2 regions of the Alteromonas sp. S167 genome follow, and region 1 is predicted to be linked to the other one. Evidence: predicted binding sites of a transcription regulator. Region 1 holds the regulator's gene; the other holds the start of a gene.
What was found. The regulator MetJ, encoded in region 1, represses methionine synthesis genes. The targets are predictions, from matches to a motif close to TAGACGTCTAGACGTCTA.

Region 1 (7,852 bases):
TTAAATGTTAACTGTGCAGACGATAGGTAGCAAAAGGTTTGTTCAAAAAATAATAACAGGGTGAATGCCAATAACGCTGGTTTAATTGAAAAGGGGGCTGGTTTAAACAGTAAGGAGAGTGCTAACTTACAATAGCTGAACTGCAAACCCGCAGTACAGCTATTGAAAGAGGGGTATTAAACAGAGTGATTAACTGTTACCTCGAACGCCAAGCATGTGGCAAATGGCATAACTAAGTTCGCTTCTATTTAGCGTGTAAAAATGAAAATGTTTAACGCCTTCTTTCGCCAGTACTTTTACCTGATCCATGGCGATATTAGCGCCAATTAGGTTGCGGGTGGCCTGGTCGTCTTCATCAAGCCCGTCGAACATTTTATGCAGCCAGCCTGGTACGTGCACGTTAGTAAAACCTGCAAATCTAACTAATGTTTGGTAATTGGTTACTGGCAAAATACCCGGCACAAGGTCTAAGTCTACCCCAGCTGCGGCGGCGCGATCTCTAAAGCGTAAAAATACGCTGGTGTCGAAGAAGAACTGAGAGATCGCTTCCGTAGCGCCTGCTTCTGCCTTGCGTTTTAAATTCAGTAAATCGAACTGGGCGTTGGGGGCTTCTGGATGCTTTTCAGGATACGCCGCTACCGAAATATCAAAATCGGCTACGTCTTTTAACAGGGCAACCAAATCTGACGCGTACATTTCCGTTTTATCTACACCTGCGGGTAGGTCGCCACGTAGGGCTACAATACGGCGAATACCAGAATTCCAATAATCTTGTGCAATTTGCTTTAGTTCTTCTCTACTAGCATCAACACACGTTAAGTGTGGTACAGCTGCCACGCCAGTCTGTTGCTGAATACGCTTTACAACGTCATGGGTTCTGTCACGTTCACCACTGTTAGCACCGTAAGTTACCGACATGTAACTTGGCTTTAATGGAGCAAGACGTTCTACAGATTTCCATAAGGTTTTTTCCATAGCTTCAGTTTTCGGGGGGAAAAACTCAAACGACACATCAATATCTCGCAGCTCAGACAGAGACTGATTTAGGGCATCGATACCTTCTGCGTAAGAAACCATGGCTTATTCTCTCAAAATTAAAATATTATGGACGTTTAGACGTCTAAACTAAAGAATATATGTCTAGACGTCAAGAGGTTTACACTGCTCAATTGACCTTTTCGTTAATCTGTTTAGAATTTCTATTCATAACATAAAAAAGAGTAAACCGAGTTAGTACAATGGCAGAATGGAACGGCAACTATATTCACCCCTACGCAGAGCACGGTAAAAAAAGCGAACAGGTAAAGAAAGTCACTGTTTCCATACCTATTAATGTGCTGAAAGCGTTAACCGATGAACGCACACGCCGACAAATTAATAACTTGCGTCACGCAACCAACTCAGAGTTGCTGTGTGAAGCATTTCTACATGCGTTTACGGGTCAACCGCTACCCAACGATGATGATTTGCGTAAAGACAATCCTAACCGCGTGCCTGCTGAAGCGCGCCGTATTATGGAAGAGATGGGCATAGACCCAAGTTTAGAAAACGACGTAACAGAAGACTAATTACGCTTTACTTCAAATAAAAAACGGCGCTGTACAAGCGCCGTTTTAGTTTGTTAAGCAAGCCGCTATTCCTTTTCAGCTCCAGGAATACGAGCAACGCCCGATTTAATGGCTGCTTCAGATACGGCAGAAGCAATGCGCTGGCAAAGACGAGGATCCATTGGCTTAGGAATAATATAGTCTTTTCCAAAGGTTAGGCTTTCGCTTTTGCTGGCGGCAAGAACTTCAGCCGGCACCTCTTCTTTGGTTATTGCACGAAGCGCTTCAACGGCGGCAACCTTCATTTCATCGTTAATAGCTGTTGCTCGTACGTCCAGTGCGCCGCGGAAGATAAATGGGAAGCACAGTACGTTGTTCACCTGGTTAGGGTAGTCAGAGCGCCCTGTTGCCATAATTAGGTCTTTACGTACTTCGTGAGCAAGCTCTGGCTTAATTTCTGGGTCTGGGTTTGAGCAGGCAAACACAATTGGGTTTTCTGCCATTAGCGCCAGCGTTTCCGGTGGTAACAAATCTGGGCCTGAAACGCCTACAAAGATATCTGCACCGTCCATTACATCTTCAAGCGTACGTTTATCGGTATTATTGGCAAACAGCTTTTTATGTTCTGTTAAATCATCGCGGCGAGTGTGAATTACGCCTTTGCGGTCTAGCATATAAATACGCTCACGCTGTGCCCCGCACTTTATAAGAAGCTCCATACATGCAACGGCTGCAGCGCCTGCGCCCATGCAAACAATTTTAGCTGTCTCAATATCTTTACCCTGAATTTCCAAGGCGTTTAACATACCTGCGGCAGTTACAATAGCCGTACCGTGCTGGTCATCGTGAAATACAGGAATGTTACAGCGCTTAATAAGTTCTTGCTCAATTTCGAAGCATTCAGGTGCCTTAATATCTTCAAGGTTAATCCCACCGAATGTGTCTGCAATGTTCGCTACGGTATTAATAAATTCTTCTGTTGTGCGATGCTTAACTTCAATATCAATGGCATCAAGACCTGCAAAGCGCTTAAACAGAAATGCCTTACCTTCCATAACAGGTTTCGATGCAAGAGGACCTAAGTTACCTAAGCCCAAAATAGCCGTACCGTTACTAATAACCGCTACCATGTTGCCTTTAGCGGTATATTTGTAAGCGTTATCTGGGTCTTCTGCTATCTCTCGTACTGGTTCAGCCACACCTGGGCTGTAAGCCAATGCTAGGTCGTCAACGCTATCAGCCGGCGTAGTAAGCTCTACACTAATTTTGCCCGGCGTTGGTTTGGCATGATAATCGAGGGCGCGTTGTCTAAAATCTGACATGTAAGTTAATATCCTTAAGACGTAGGGTTCATCGGTGTTTTTCGTCTGTGCGATGCAGTTAATGTTGTTATTGTTGTTTTAAATTACTAAAGCACATGTTCGACATTGTTAGAATTCGTCCAGCAGCACTAGTCTGCGCCGTAAAAAGGCAACATTATTCATGAAATTAATACTCATTATTACGGTGACGATGGCAACTCTAACACAGCCTTTCACTGTGTACATATCTGATCAGAATTCTCATGTATCAATTTAGGTGACGCTAAGTTATTAGACCAGTAATATACGGCTATAATTGCCATTCATGCTATTTATTGATGTTGGGTAATTTATACGGTTTCTGTATTTTATTTAACGGTTAAATTTGTCAATGAAGAGTGTAACTATTGAGTGCTACGAAAGAGGAAGTAATGACGGAAAGAAAGCTGGTTGCAGTGCTTACCGAGGTTTGCGAAGAGCTTAAACAAGATGATAGCGGTTTCAGTTGGCTTACACATATAGGTCATTGGCGCTCGCCTACCATTGTTGCTGTGTTCAATACACAAGCTCAGCTAACCACAGCGTTATCACGAAAGTGGGATATAGACTTTATAAATCGCGTGAATATAGCGCTTGGTACGATAAAGTCATCGGCATACACCTGTCGTTTCACGAGTGAAGAGGCATGTAGCGTTAAAAATGGTGGGGATTGGGACCGCCATTTGTCGCAATTAGACTTGCATTAACAATCCAACATGCGCAAACAAGGGAATAAAGTGGTTTTAAGGTAATAAAAAAGCGCCGTAAAGGCGCTTTTTAGATTGGATACCAATAAAGGTAATAGGCTTACTTTTTGCCCAATGCACCGAAACGCTTCTTGAAGCGATCAACACGACCACCAGTATCAACGTTACGTTGCTTACCAGTGTAGAATGGGTGACATGAAGAACATACGTCTAGGTTGATGTCTTTACCCATAGTAGATCGGATTTTCATTACGTTACCGCAAGAGCATGTTGCTGTGATTTCAGCGTATTCTGGGTGGATACCTTGTTTCATGGGATTACCTCATTAATAAGGCCGTATCGCTATACAGCCCGAAGCCGCACACCATACGTAACTTAAAATTCAAATGATGAGTCGTTTACATAAACAGCCCATCGCAAAAGAGCGGCGCATAATAATAGATGGAGGCGCTGTTATCAAGCGGTTTTTGTACGCAGAATAAGCAGCTTGTGATTCTCCTTAGGGTTAAATAAAAAAGTGTGATTAAATATTTGTACTTACCGGCTTGTTGCACTTATTGACGGGCATCAGGACAAACGCGGAAAACAAAAGACTCACGTGCGCATTCAATGCGTTAAGGCATTTTTCTTTTACCATGGCATATATTCAAGTTGCTGTACCTGTTCCACTAAGGCAGTTATTTACCTACACCCACACATCTACGTTGTATCGTGGGGTGCGTGTTTCGGTGCCTTTTGGTCCACGGAAGTTGGTTGGGGTAGTTGTAGGTACTGTGCTTGAAAGTGATGTTGAAGACGTTAGCAAGCTAAAAGCAATAGAAAGTGTTTTAGATGATAACGCCGTTATAGATGATGTGCTGCTTAAAATGGCGCAGTGGCTCTGGCAATACTATCACCACGCACCCGGTGAGGTGCTGCATGCCATGCTGCCGGTGTTGTTAAGAAAGGGGGAGTCGCCTAACCCTGAACCAGACGATATGTTGTCGTTAACAAGCGATGTTGAAAGTATCGATTTAAGTATTTTATCAAGGGCGCCAAAACAAAAAGCGTGTGCTGAAGCACTTGAAAAAGGCGACATGCTTGCGTCTGCCGCAAGAAAGCGCTTCGGAGCACCAGCAGTTAAGGCTTTGGTAGAGAAAAGCGTTGCCACTATTACAGCTACTATCCCTCAGTTTAAATGTGCCGGTTGGCTTAACACGATGGAAGTGGGTGAAAAGCCCATTCCTGATAAAGAGCAGTCTGTGGCAATTGCGGCGCTTAATCGTCAGCACAACAGCTTTGCCGTGAGTTTGCTGGAAGGTGTAACTGGAAGCGGTAAAACCGAAGTGTATCTGCAGGCAATCGAGCCACTTTTGGCAGACGGCAAGCAAATTCTTATCCTTGTTCCTGAAATTGGGTTAACACCTCAAACCGTATCGCGTTTTGAAAAGCGTTTTGGTATTGATGTAGGCGTGCTTCACTCTCAGCTGTCCGATAAAGCGAGGCTACAAGTGTGGCAGCGAGCAAGGGCTGGTGAATTAGGTATCATTATTGGAACGCGCTCGGCCATCTTCACCCCCCTTAAAAACCCAGGTATGTTGATTGTTGATGAAGAGCATGATGAGTCGTTTAAACAACAAGACGGCTTGCGCTATCACGCACGAGATCTTGCTGCGATGCGGGCCAAGCAACATAACATCCCTTTGTTGTTAGGCAGTGCAACGCCAGCATTAGAGTCACTAAATAATGCGTTATCGAATAAGTACCACCATTTGCAGTTAACTAAACGAGCAGGTGGTGCTCAAAGTACCCATCAGCACTTATTGGATGCCCGCGATCAGCCCATTCATTACGGTATTGCCCAAGGCATGTTAAGCATAATGCGTCAGCATATTAGTGCTGGCAATCAAGTGTTGGTGTTCGTTAATCGCCGTGGTTACGCACCGGCAATGCTTTGTCACCATTGTGGTGAAACTGTAACGTGTAAGCGCTGCGACCGACCGTACACCGTGCATAAAGGTCAAAATAGGCTTCAATGTCATCATTGTTCGGGCACCCGCGCTATGCCGTCAAACTGCGAAGCTTGTCACAGCAGTGAATTGGTTACCGCCGGTACTGGCACCGAACAAGTTGAACAGGGATTAAGTGCATTATTTCCCGGTGTTAAGCAAGTCCGTATAGACAGCGACTCAGTGCGCGGTAAAGACAAGTTGCATCAAACCCTTGAAGCCATAAATCGACAGGAATATCAGCTGTTAGTTGGCACGCAAATATTATCGAAAGGGCATCATTTTCCGCACGTTACGCTGGTGGTTGTATTAGACGTAGATGGTGCATTATTTAGCGCCGATTTTCGCGCCCCCGAGAAGCTTGCACAGCTGGTAACACAGCTAGCAGGTAGAGCGGGGCGAGCAAGCAAGCCAGGCGAAATGTGGCTGCAAACACACAATCCCCATCATCCTTTGCTGCAAGACCTTGTGAATAATGGCTATGGCCACTTTGCACGACTTGCATTAATGGAAAGAAAAGCAGCTAGCTTGCCGCCTTATATCAGTCAGTTTGTTATTCGTGCCGAGGCTACCGACAGCCACCTAGCGTTTAATTTTTTGCAAGGCTGTAAAGGTATATTCAATCAGCACCACGCTGTTGAAATGAACGGGCCATTTCCTTGCTTAATAGAGAAGAGACAGGGAAGGTTTCGCTTTATGTTGGTTTGCAGTCACCAAAAGCGGTCGCCGCTTCATGAAGCGTTGCGTATAGCGCTTCCTTTTTTACAAGCGTTACCGCAAGCTATAAAAGTGCGCTGGTCGGTAGATATTGATCCCACCGATTTCAGTTAGCTTGTTGGCGTGCAATACGTTAAAATTTAGCAATAACGTCGGCTGTTTTTAACCGTAGATATATACTAATGATGTATGTTATTAGTTTGAACAAATGGCCGAATACAGCCTTGGTATAAGACGTTTTTCTTACGACCACGAACAACGATAACAAGTAGGAATATTGCCAACTATGGCTCAACGCGATTATGTCTCTCGTGGACGCTCTACACAAAAAAAGAAGCCTGCGAATAGTGGCAGGAAACCCGCATCACAAAACCAATCTAATGCCCCAGCGCTAGGTAAACTACCTATTATTCGTCTTGTGGGCGTGTCTGCTTTGGTTATAGGTTTTGGTGTTTTTCTATGGTCTATAAAAGACAATGTTGAAGAACAAGTAGATGTACAGGCATCAAGACCAGTAGCACCTACCGAAGAGGCATTACCGGAGTTACCGGAAGAAGAGTGGGAATACATTAAAACACTTCCAGGCTACGAAGTAGAAGTTGAAGTTCAAGAGCAGGAAAAGTCTGATAAACGTTACCTAATGCAGTGCGCGTCATTCAGAACCCGTGCGCAAGCTGAAGAAATGAAAGCTAAAATTGCTTTCCAAGGGTTAGAGGCACTAATTCGCCACAGCAGCGGCAGTAACGGCGACTGGTTCCGCGTTATTCTGGGGCCATTTGAGTCTAAGCGCGATGCTGAAAAAGCAAAGCACAGTCTGCGTAAAGTGAATATAGCGACTTGCCAAATTTGGTACTGGAATTTGTAAACCGCATTATTTTCGACAGATAGGGATATGATAAACGGCATATATGGCAAACAGCATGGCTAACAAAAATAGTGTTTTTGATGTGCCTAATTATCAATACTACAGCCTAAAAGAACTTGAAGATGTTTTGCAAAATATCGACAAACATCAATATCCCGAGCGCTACGTCGCTGCGCAGGCTGCGTTTGAAGTTAAGAAAGCGTCTAGTGTACTGAAAGAAGAAAAGCGCGTTCGGGATTCTAATAACTCCTCTAATCGTACCGATGGCCATTTTGAAAAATCTAAATGGTCAAAGCTTCATGTTGTTGCACGGTACAATATTGCTCTTCTCATCGTGTTATTCGTAGGGTTATTCGTGCCATTGTCTGCTGATTTTAGCACCGTCAAAACATGGGTAGATAATTCTGGCTGGTTCATAGTTTTATTGTCGTTGGTAGTGACGTGTCTATGGTATGCATCTATTGCTGTTGATGAAGCGTTTAGATTCAAACTCAATGACGATATTCGTGGCAAAATAACGATATTCTTGATGCCCTTCTTTGGCATCATGCTTAGCTGGAACGCAATTGATAATGCGCTGCCTTATATGCTGCATGCACTTTCTTCAAGTGAAGAAACTGAACATGCAGTGCTGTTTAATAAAGGTAGCGCGACTAAACATTGTAAATTTAATTTGCAGCTGGAAGAT
Region 2 (7,852 bases), on a different contig from region 1:
AATTTCGCATCGATAATCGATTTGATGTACGCGCACTATCAATTGCTTTAACTGCAAATCAAAAGCTTCGTAGCGCTATTAATATCGATCGAGAACTCCTCAGTAATATTTCGGTTGTTATCCCTAACGGCAGTAATTTGTTTATTGAATCACTCTTTCAGTATTTTTTAAGTGATTTTGATGCCATATCAGATCCAGATGTCATTGGTGACTGGTTGTGTAAAGAGCGAAAGCGTAAAGGATTGGAGAAAGGTTTGGAGGAACAAGTGCTATGTGCTGATGGCCCAACATTCTTGGCTAAACAAGCAATTAAGCGCGAAGCAACCTTCGAACAACAAGTAAAGCACTGGGGGTTCGATCAATACGCCTCGGGTGACTTTGTTAAGCGGGCTCAGTCAGTGTATTTTGTGGAGCAACTTCAGAATATTCCGGTAAATCAACCGCACGAGTTACTTGAAGAAATCAGTAGAGAAACTGTTGCTAATAGCCGTTACGATTCAGAGGATCTTATCGGTCACCTGGCATTGCGAATCTTAATCGACAGAGCGCCAACACAAAATGTGCACGAGAGCTGGCAAAATGCCGTCATAGCGATTGCAGGCGATCCTCGTGTACCCAAAAATCACCCGCGTTACATTAAATGGTGGAGCCAGCTAAACCCGCAACAAAGTAAAAAAGTACAGAGTTGGTTATCCAAACTGGATCTCAAACTATTCCTCGAAGCGCTAGAAGATTACTCTAAAAGTACCCGTGACGATGACATGATGCGCATGTTCCCGTCTCGCAAACACTTTTTGGAGGGGATGCACGAGGCTGGCACGATTGTACATACTAAACTTTATCTCTCCAAAAAAGCGGATAAATATATTCGCGAAAATTACCGGCCGGAACATGTACCTGATTACTCGATCGTTGAAGATGGTGATCGCTCTATTATTTATGCGGAACTAACCAAAGGGCATATGATAGAGGGAAGTCATAACTGCCAGATTTGGTTTTATAAAAACCTACATGAAACGGCTCCTGTCTTACAGTTTGGTAAACAACGCTTAAGATACGACGATTTAACGGGGCGCATGAGCCGTCAAATGTACGCTCGTGGATGCAGTGTATTTGACCATTTTGCACATGTTTCTTCAGACACTTTTAAATGGCAACAAAAGTCAGTGGATGCATTGAAAAAGATGGGTGTTCAAATAAAAGCTTCCGATGTGCTTAGCGAAGAAGATTATAAAAAATATAAGCGGATGTACGGAGTAGGATAATGAAAAATTGGATTTCATCTTTGTTCAGTGTGAAAGACTCAAGCGCAAAGTTTGATTTTGAAATCAGCAATGAAAGTATCGATTTTTACTGCCCGGAATACCAATTTAATAAAATCAAATCCGGTGGAGCAGATGAATATCTCACAGCGCAGTTTGTTGCCTTACAAATGCTCGCCGAAGAGGGCAATGCCGAAGTAATCCCTCACGGATTTATTGTGCCCCATCATGTTGTCGCGGCGTTAGATGAAGATGTTTTCCAGCTATTAAATTTGCCAACAAGATGGAGTGGTAAGGCCGCCGTAGATATTAAGGGCACTACCTCAGGTGAGTCCTTTAAAGTTACAGTAAATGTAGAGTCTCCTTCCGGCCGCATGACGGCAGCTTACAAACAAAATGGGAGTATTCTCGCTTTTGGTGACACGCAATTTACGCTAAATAAAGCAATGTTCGACGCTTTCACCGCACTTACTGAACATTCGGGGTCAGCTAAAAGTGAATCGGATAATCTTTTGCTATTGTATAGTTTGCAGCAAGCTCAACAGGCGGGTGCAAAACTTTCGCTTAGTCACTTCGATAAGCTGGATATACATGTACCTGACAAAGTTGCAGTAGAAGCTGAGCTCGATGCTTACGGTAATCTTATCCTTACCCCAAGTATGGGTCAAAAGACCGATCACGATAAACTTCAGCGTGTATTAGGGCAGTTACAAGCCGAAAATGGCCGCACCTTAAAAGTAGGTAACGAAATTATTCTCTTTAACGAGAAAACCGCCAAAGCCGCCAAAGAAATAATTAGCCACCGGGCCATTCCGCGTTCTCAGGTACAACAGTTTTTAAAAGCCCCCGGAGCGTTTTTGGATGCGTCGCTTGTTGATCTGGATGTCGGTTTTGCCCTTCGGGTAAAAGGGGCCACTCGATTTAAACACGCTTACTTTGGTGAAACCGACGAGTCGGGAATCGATTGGTTTGGCCAGAGCCATGTTGCCGGAAAAATCCTGCCTATAAGTGCGGTAAATAAAGAAGTTAAAACACAGGAAGATCTTGCGCAACTTCTGCAAGTTATTATCGATGCCAAAGCAACAGGTGCGACCGAAGTTGTCTTTGAGGGCAAAAATTACGATATCGGTAGTGAAGCCGACGTAACGCAAACTCTCACCAAGCTGCAAGACAAAATTAACAACCAGCCAGACGATGACGGCGGAAAAGAGCCGAATTCTCCAGACGGACCTAATGATGATGACGTTGATATCGACGATGGCCCAATCGTTATCGATATTGCCCTCAATGATGACGAACTGGACAGCCCTTCTAAGCTGGTTGAAGATGCGCTCAATGATGTGCTGTATAGTGAAGAACTCGACTGGTCGAATCATAAACGTACACCGTTCCCGCATCAGCTAGTGGGCGTTAAATGGATCCTCGGGCTAGAAGAAATGGCACGCCAGAATGAGCTGGTTAATGGTGCATTGCTGGCAGACGACATGGGGCTGGGTAAAACCTTTATGTCGCTTTCTGCTACGGAGCATTACTACCGGTTGTGCGAAGAAGCGGGTGAAACTTGTCGTCCTACACTAATTATTGCTCCGCTAAGCTTATTGGAAAACTGGAAGGACGAAGTCGCCGAAACTTTTAATGAATCGCCCTTCAGAGACATTGTTATTTTACAGTCAGACGGCGATCTAAACCGCTTCCGTGATGGCAGTACCGAAACCAAAGCTTCTAATATCGATGAGGAATCATTCGAACCTCGCTATTCCCTTAAATTCGGCGAAAAATACGGGCCGGATCGCTTGGATTTACCGCGCCGCTTGGTGATCACCACCTACCAAACGTTGCGTGATTACCAGTTTTCCCTGTCTCAAATTGACTGGGGGTTAGCGGTGTTTGATGAAGCGCAAAATATTAAAAACCCCAATGCATTGCAAACCCGTGCTGCCAAGGGCTTAAAAGCCAAATTCAAACTGCTGGCTACAGGTACTCCGGTAGAAAACAGCCTCGCCGATTTTTGGTGTTTAATGGATACCGCTTGTCCCGGCTATTTAGATTCTTATCAAACGTTTAGGCAAACCTATATAACGCCTATCCTGCAAGCAGCGGGGGATGAAATCGATAGAGTTAGGGCAACCCTTGGGCGCCAACTGCGGGAAAAGGTGGGGGCACTTATGCTTCGCCGCGTAAAAGAAGATAACCTCGAAGGTCTACCGCAAAAGCATATGCTGGTGGGGATAGAGTCAAGTGACTGGCAATACGAACCAAAACTACATGCCATGATGACTGCCTATCAGCAAAAGGTGTACGAAGGCTCTATAGAAGCGCAGTTAGAAGATGAAAACAGTCACGTGCTAACCACCTTAATGCGCTTGCGTGATAGCTCTCTGCATCCACGCTTGGCAGACGGAGGCCGGTTAGACGCGCCGACATCAAAGCGTGAAATCAAAACTCTGTTCGATGAATCCGCCAAAATGGCCCGAACCATCGAAGTACTTAACGATATCAAATCCAGAAACGAAAAGTGTATTATCTTTGCGGTAAATAAACGCTTGCAACGTTTCTTAAGTATTGCGCTGGGCAGCCACTTTGGGCTTGGACCATTGCATATTATCAATGGCGATGCCAAAGCGGTCGTAAAAAAAGTCGGTTCCTTAAGCCGTAAATCCATGATCACAGACTTTGAGGCTAAAGAAGGCTTTAACGTAATTATCATGTCGCCAGTAGCTGCCGGTGTGGGCTTAACTGTTGTAGGAGCTAACAACGTTATCCACTTCGAACGACACTGGAATCCGGCTAAAGAAGCACAAGCCACCGATAGAGTATTTCGTATCGGTCAGAAAAAAGACGTAAATATTTACGTGCCCATACTACATCACCCCAGCTTTGAATCTTTCGACGTTAACCTGCATCACTTGTTATCGCAAAAGTCTATGCTTAAAGATGCTGTTGTGACACCTGGCGAGGTCATGCCTAATCCAACGGGCTCCGACAAGCATAGCCTTGGTGCTGACAGCATAATCACATTTGAGGATATGCCACGCTTAAGTTGGAAGCAGTTTGAAGCGCTAACGTTAGAATTACTCGCCCGTGAATATCAGGCTGACAGTGCGTGGCTAACCAAAGACGGTTCAGATTTTGGTGCCGACGGTGTGTTAACCTTTGCCGGCGAAGCCATATTAATTCAGGCGAAACATAAGCAAGGTGCTTATAAGGGCCACAATGCAGTGCAGGAAATATCCAACGCTAATGCAATTTATGGTCAGCATTTAGGGCGGAAAATTACTCAGCAGATATTTATTACCAACGCTAGGCAATTAGCGAAAACAACACGTGAAATCGCCGGTAAACTTAACGTTACCGTTATTGATGGCAATGAATTATGCGCGCTCTGCGAGCGACATCAGATTACGTTCGGGCAAGTTTTAACAAGATTGTCCAAAGAACGTTATGTTGTTAATTAGAGAGTAAATCATGAAAAAATCGAGCTTAACTATACAGCTTCCCCTCGTTTTTAAATTAATTATGAAACTGAGAAATAATTAGATTGGTCGGAGGTTCAAATCCTCTCACACCGACCAACTTCTCTGCTTGATACTCCTAAAGTCAAACAATTACCTCTGAGTTCGTAACGTTTTCTCACAATTAAACCTCTAGCCGTAACTCAATTTTGTGATATAACATCCCAAGAACATTGTTGTTTTACTTCCTCACTGGAGCTTGTAAATGGAATTAGAAACGTTACTAGACTACGTGTTTTCGTACCAAATCATTCTTCTTGTGCTGATTGTTATCGGCCTAAAATCTTCCATTAAATTTGTACCTCAGAACCGTGCGTATATTATCGAGCGCTTCGGTAAGTACAACACTACTCTTGAAGCTGGCTTAAACTTTATTGTGCCGTTTATCGATACGGTGTCTGCTGACCGCTCTTTGAAAGAACAAGCGGGTGATGTGCCTGAGCAATCCGCTATTACTAAAGACAACATTACGCTTTCTGTTGATGGTGTGCTGTATTTCAAGGTAGTAGACCCTTACAAAGCTACCTACGGTGTAGAAGACTACGTGTTTGCCGTAACTCAGTTAGCACAAACCACTATGCGTTCTGAACTAGGTAAAATGGAATTAGATAAAACCTTTGAAGAGCGTGACTTATTAAACACCAATATTGTGTCGGCGCTTAATGAGGCTGCTGCGCCATGGGGGGTGCAGGTTTTGCGTTATGAACTGAAAGACATAAACCCGCCAAACTCAGTGCTTGATGCCATGGAACAGCAAATGAAAGCTGAGCGTTTAAAGCGTGCTCAAATTCTTGAATCGGAAGGCGACAGGCAAGCTGCTATTAACCGTGCTGAAGGTGATAAGCAAGCCATCGTACTTGCCGCTGAAGCAGACAGAGAACAGCAAATATTAAAAGCTGACGGTGAAGCGCAAGCCATTATTCGTGTAGCTAAAGCCGATGCAGAAGCTATTGAAACCGTTGGTAGGGCAGCTGCCACAGAAGAAGGCCAAAAAGCGGTGCAGTTAGATTTAGCGAAAGGCGCTATTTTGGCAAAAGAGAAAATTGCGAAAGAATCGTCTGTGGTGTTATTACCAGATGGCAGCACTGAGATTGGTAATGTAGTGGCACAGGCAATGACTATTGCCAATACCATAGGCAAAAAGGCGTAGCTATGGAAAATATGCTAACAAATCTTCCACATTTTCTACTTGGCTTGGGCTTACTGCTTCTTATTCTTGAAGTAGTAATGGGCTTTACTACCATTTTGTTGTTAACGCTTGGCGTTTCGATGATGATTGCATCGGGCTTGATGTACCTTGGTATTATTGACGAGTCTCTGTTGTCAGCATTTGTGGTTATTGCGGTACTAGACGCTGTGCTAACCCTTATCGTATGGCGTCCGCTGAAAATGCTTCAGCAAGACCGTGCGCCAAAAGAAGTGAAGTCTGACTGGATTGGTACTACGTTTGATGTTGAGTCGGATATCAGCCCAGAGCAGCCAGGAACAGCGCGTTTTTCAGGTGTAGCGTGGAAGGTGAAATCAAACGCTAATATCGCACAAGGTGCCACGGTTGAAGTGGTGCGTGTAGAAGTAGGGGTTTTACACGTAAAGCCAGTGCAATAGCCCCAATGTTCAAAGCAAAAGCGTTAAAAGAAATAAAGATAAAATAAAAAGCACCATTACGGTGCTTTTTTTACGCCTATACATGTGCTTTCGGAATGCGGGGCGTAGGCTTTCATAGCCGCCCTTAGCACATCATAAGGTTCCCGTTCCAATAACTTTGCCTTTATTAATTTTGGGGAGATACTGGTTACTATTAACCGCTTGTTACTTACCACTCACCATAGGCAATGTTATAGTCACTGACGTTCCTTCACCAGGCGCTGATGCTAGGTCGATGGTGCCGTTCAGTTTTTGCGTTACCAAATTATAAAGTATGTTCATACCCAGCCCCGTGCCGCCTTTATCTCTTGCGGTGGTGTAAAATGGCTCAAAGACCTTCTTGTGTAAACTATCAGGAATACCTTTTCCGTTGTCAGTAACGTTAAGTTCAATCATATCGTTTTGCTTAACACACTTTACGCTAACTTTGTTTACTTCGTTGTTGGTATCTGAGAAAGCATGGCGCTGTGCATTAGATATTAGGTTTGTTAACAGTTGCGCCACAATACCTGGGCAAGCGGTTATGGTGATATCCGGCGCAACGTCTATATCCAACGCAATCTGCTCTTTTTTCAGCATTGGTTTTAACGGGTTACAAACGCTGTGAATATATTCATCAAGCACAAACTCTTCGATCTCAAGTGACGTTTGATCGGCCGACGTGCGTTTAAAGTCTTGTACTAACTTTGCGGCACGCAACAAATTCGATTCAGCTAGGTTTAATCCTTCTGTACACACTTCATTGAATTCTTTGAAACCATCTTCTGATAGCTCTTCGTTTTCAAAGTCTTGGTAAATAGTCTGTAACTCTTCTTTACAGCTGCTTACCGATGTTAAAGCAATGCCAAGTGGTGTATTTACTTCGTGCGCTATACCTGCCACTAAATTTCCAAGCGCCGCCATTTTCTCTGACTCAACCAGCTTTTCCTGTGCGCCTTCCAACGTTTTAAGTGTTGCTTCAAGTTCAGCGGTACGCTCAAGTACTTTTTGTTCTAGCGTATGATTAGCTTCAACAAGTTGTGCTTCATAATCAGACCTTTCTTTTGCACTCACTGCACGCCCGTAAAGATCTGCCAGCGATGCCGCAAATACTATTTCATCATCGTGCCATGTGCGGCCTTCTCCCTGGTGCTCACAGCAAATGATACCGATCATTTTGCCTCTATGCCTTATTGGAACATCAAGCATTGAGCTGATATTTAATGGCGATAAATAAACCTCTGCAAACTCAATAGTGGCAGGGTGGGTAAGGGCATCGTGAGCGGCTATACTTCTTTCAGCGTCTAGTGCTGCAAAGTATTGTGGAAAGTCTGTTCTGCTTAGCACTAAGCTTTCATCATCAAGGTTGTTGCCTTTGTCGATTAAAAGCTTGCAGCGAATCGAAGACTGGGTGTCGTCGTACAACCAAATACCAGCACGTGTAATGTTTAAACC

Region 2: a site for MetJ is predicted at 4,900-4,917, ahead of V7R35_RS11050 (slipin family protein). Genes of this name have one in related genera too.

The regions. Positions count from the first base shown of each region.
Region 1 is NZ_JAZETR010000010.1:100,235-108,086, reverse strand. It holds gene metF (methylenetetrahydrofolate reductase) at 190-1,077, opposite strand; gene metJ (met regulon transcriptional regulator MetJ) at 1,239-1,568, shown strand; gene V7R35_RS15240 (malic enzyme-like NAD(P)-binding protein) at 1,634-2,869, opposite strand; gene V7R35_RS15235 (hypothetical protein) at 3,280-3,594, shown strand; gene rpmE (50S ribosomal protein L31) at 3,695-3,907, opposite strand; gene priA (primosomal protein N') at 4,230-6,413, shown strand; gene V7R35_RS15220 (SPOR domain-containing protein) at 6,586-7,164, shown strand; gene V7R35_RS15215 (hypothetical protein) at 7,220-7,852, shown strand, end outside.
Region 2 is NZ_JAZETR010000006.1:144,681-152,532, forward strand. It holds gene V7R35_RS11040 (EH signature domain-containing protein) at 1-1,265, shown strand, start outside; gene V7R35_RS11045 (SNF2-related protein) at 1,265-4,717, shown strand; gene V7R35_RS11050 (slipin family protein) at 4,980-5,924, shown strand; gene V7R35_RS11055 (NfeD family protein) at 5,927-6,379, shown strand; gene V7R35_RS11060 (sensor histidine kinase) at 6,584-7,852, opposite strand, start outside.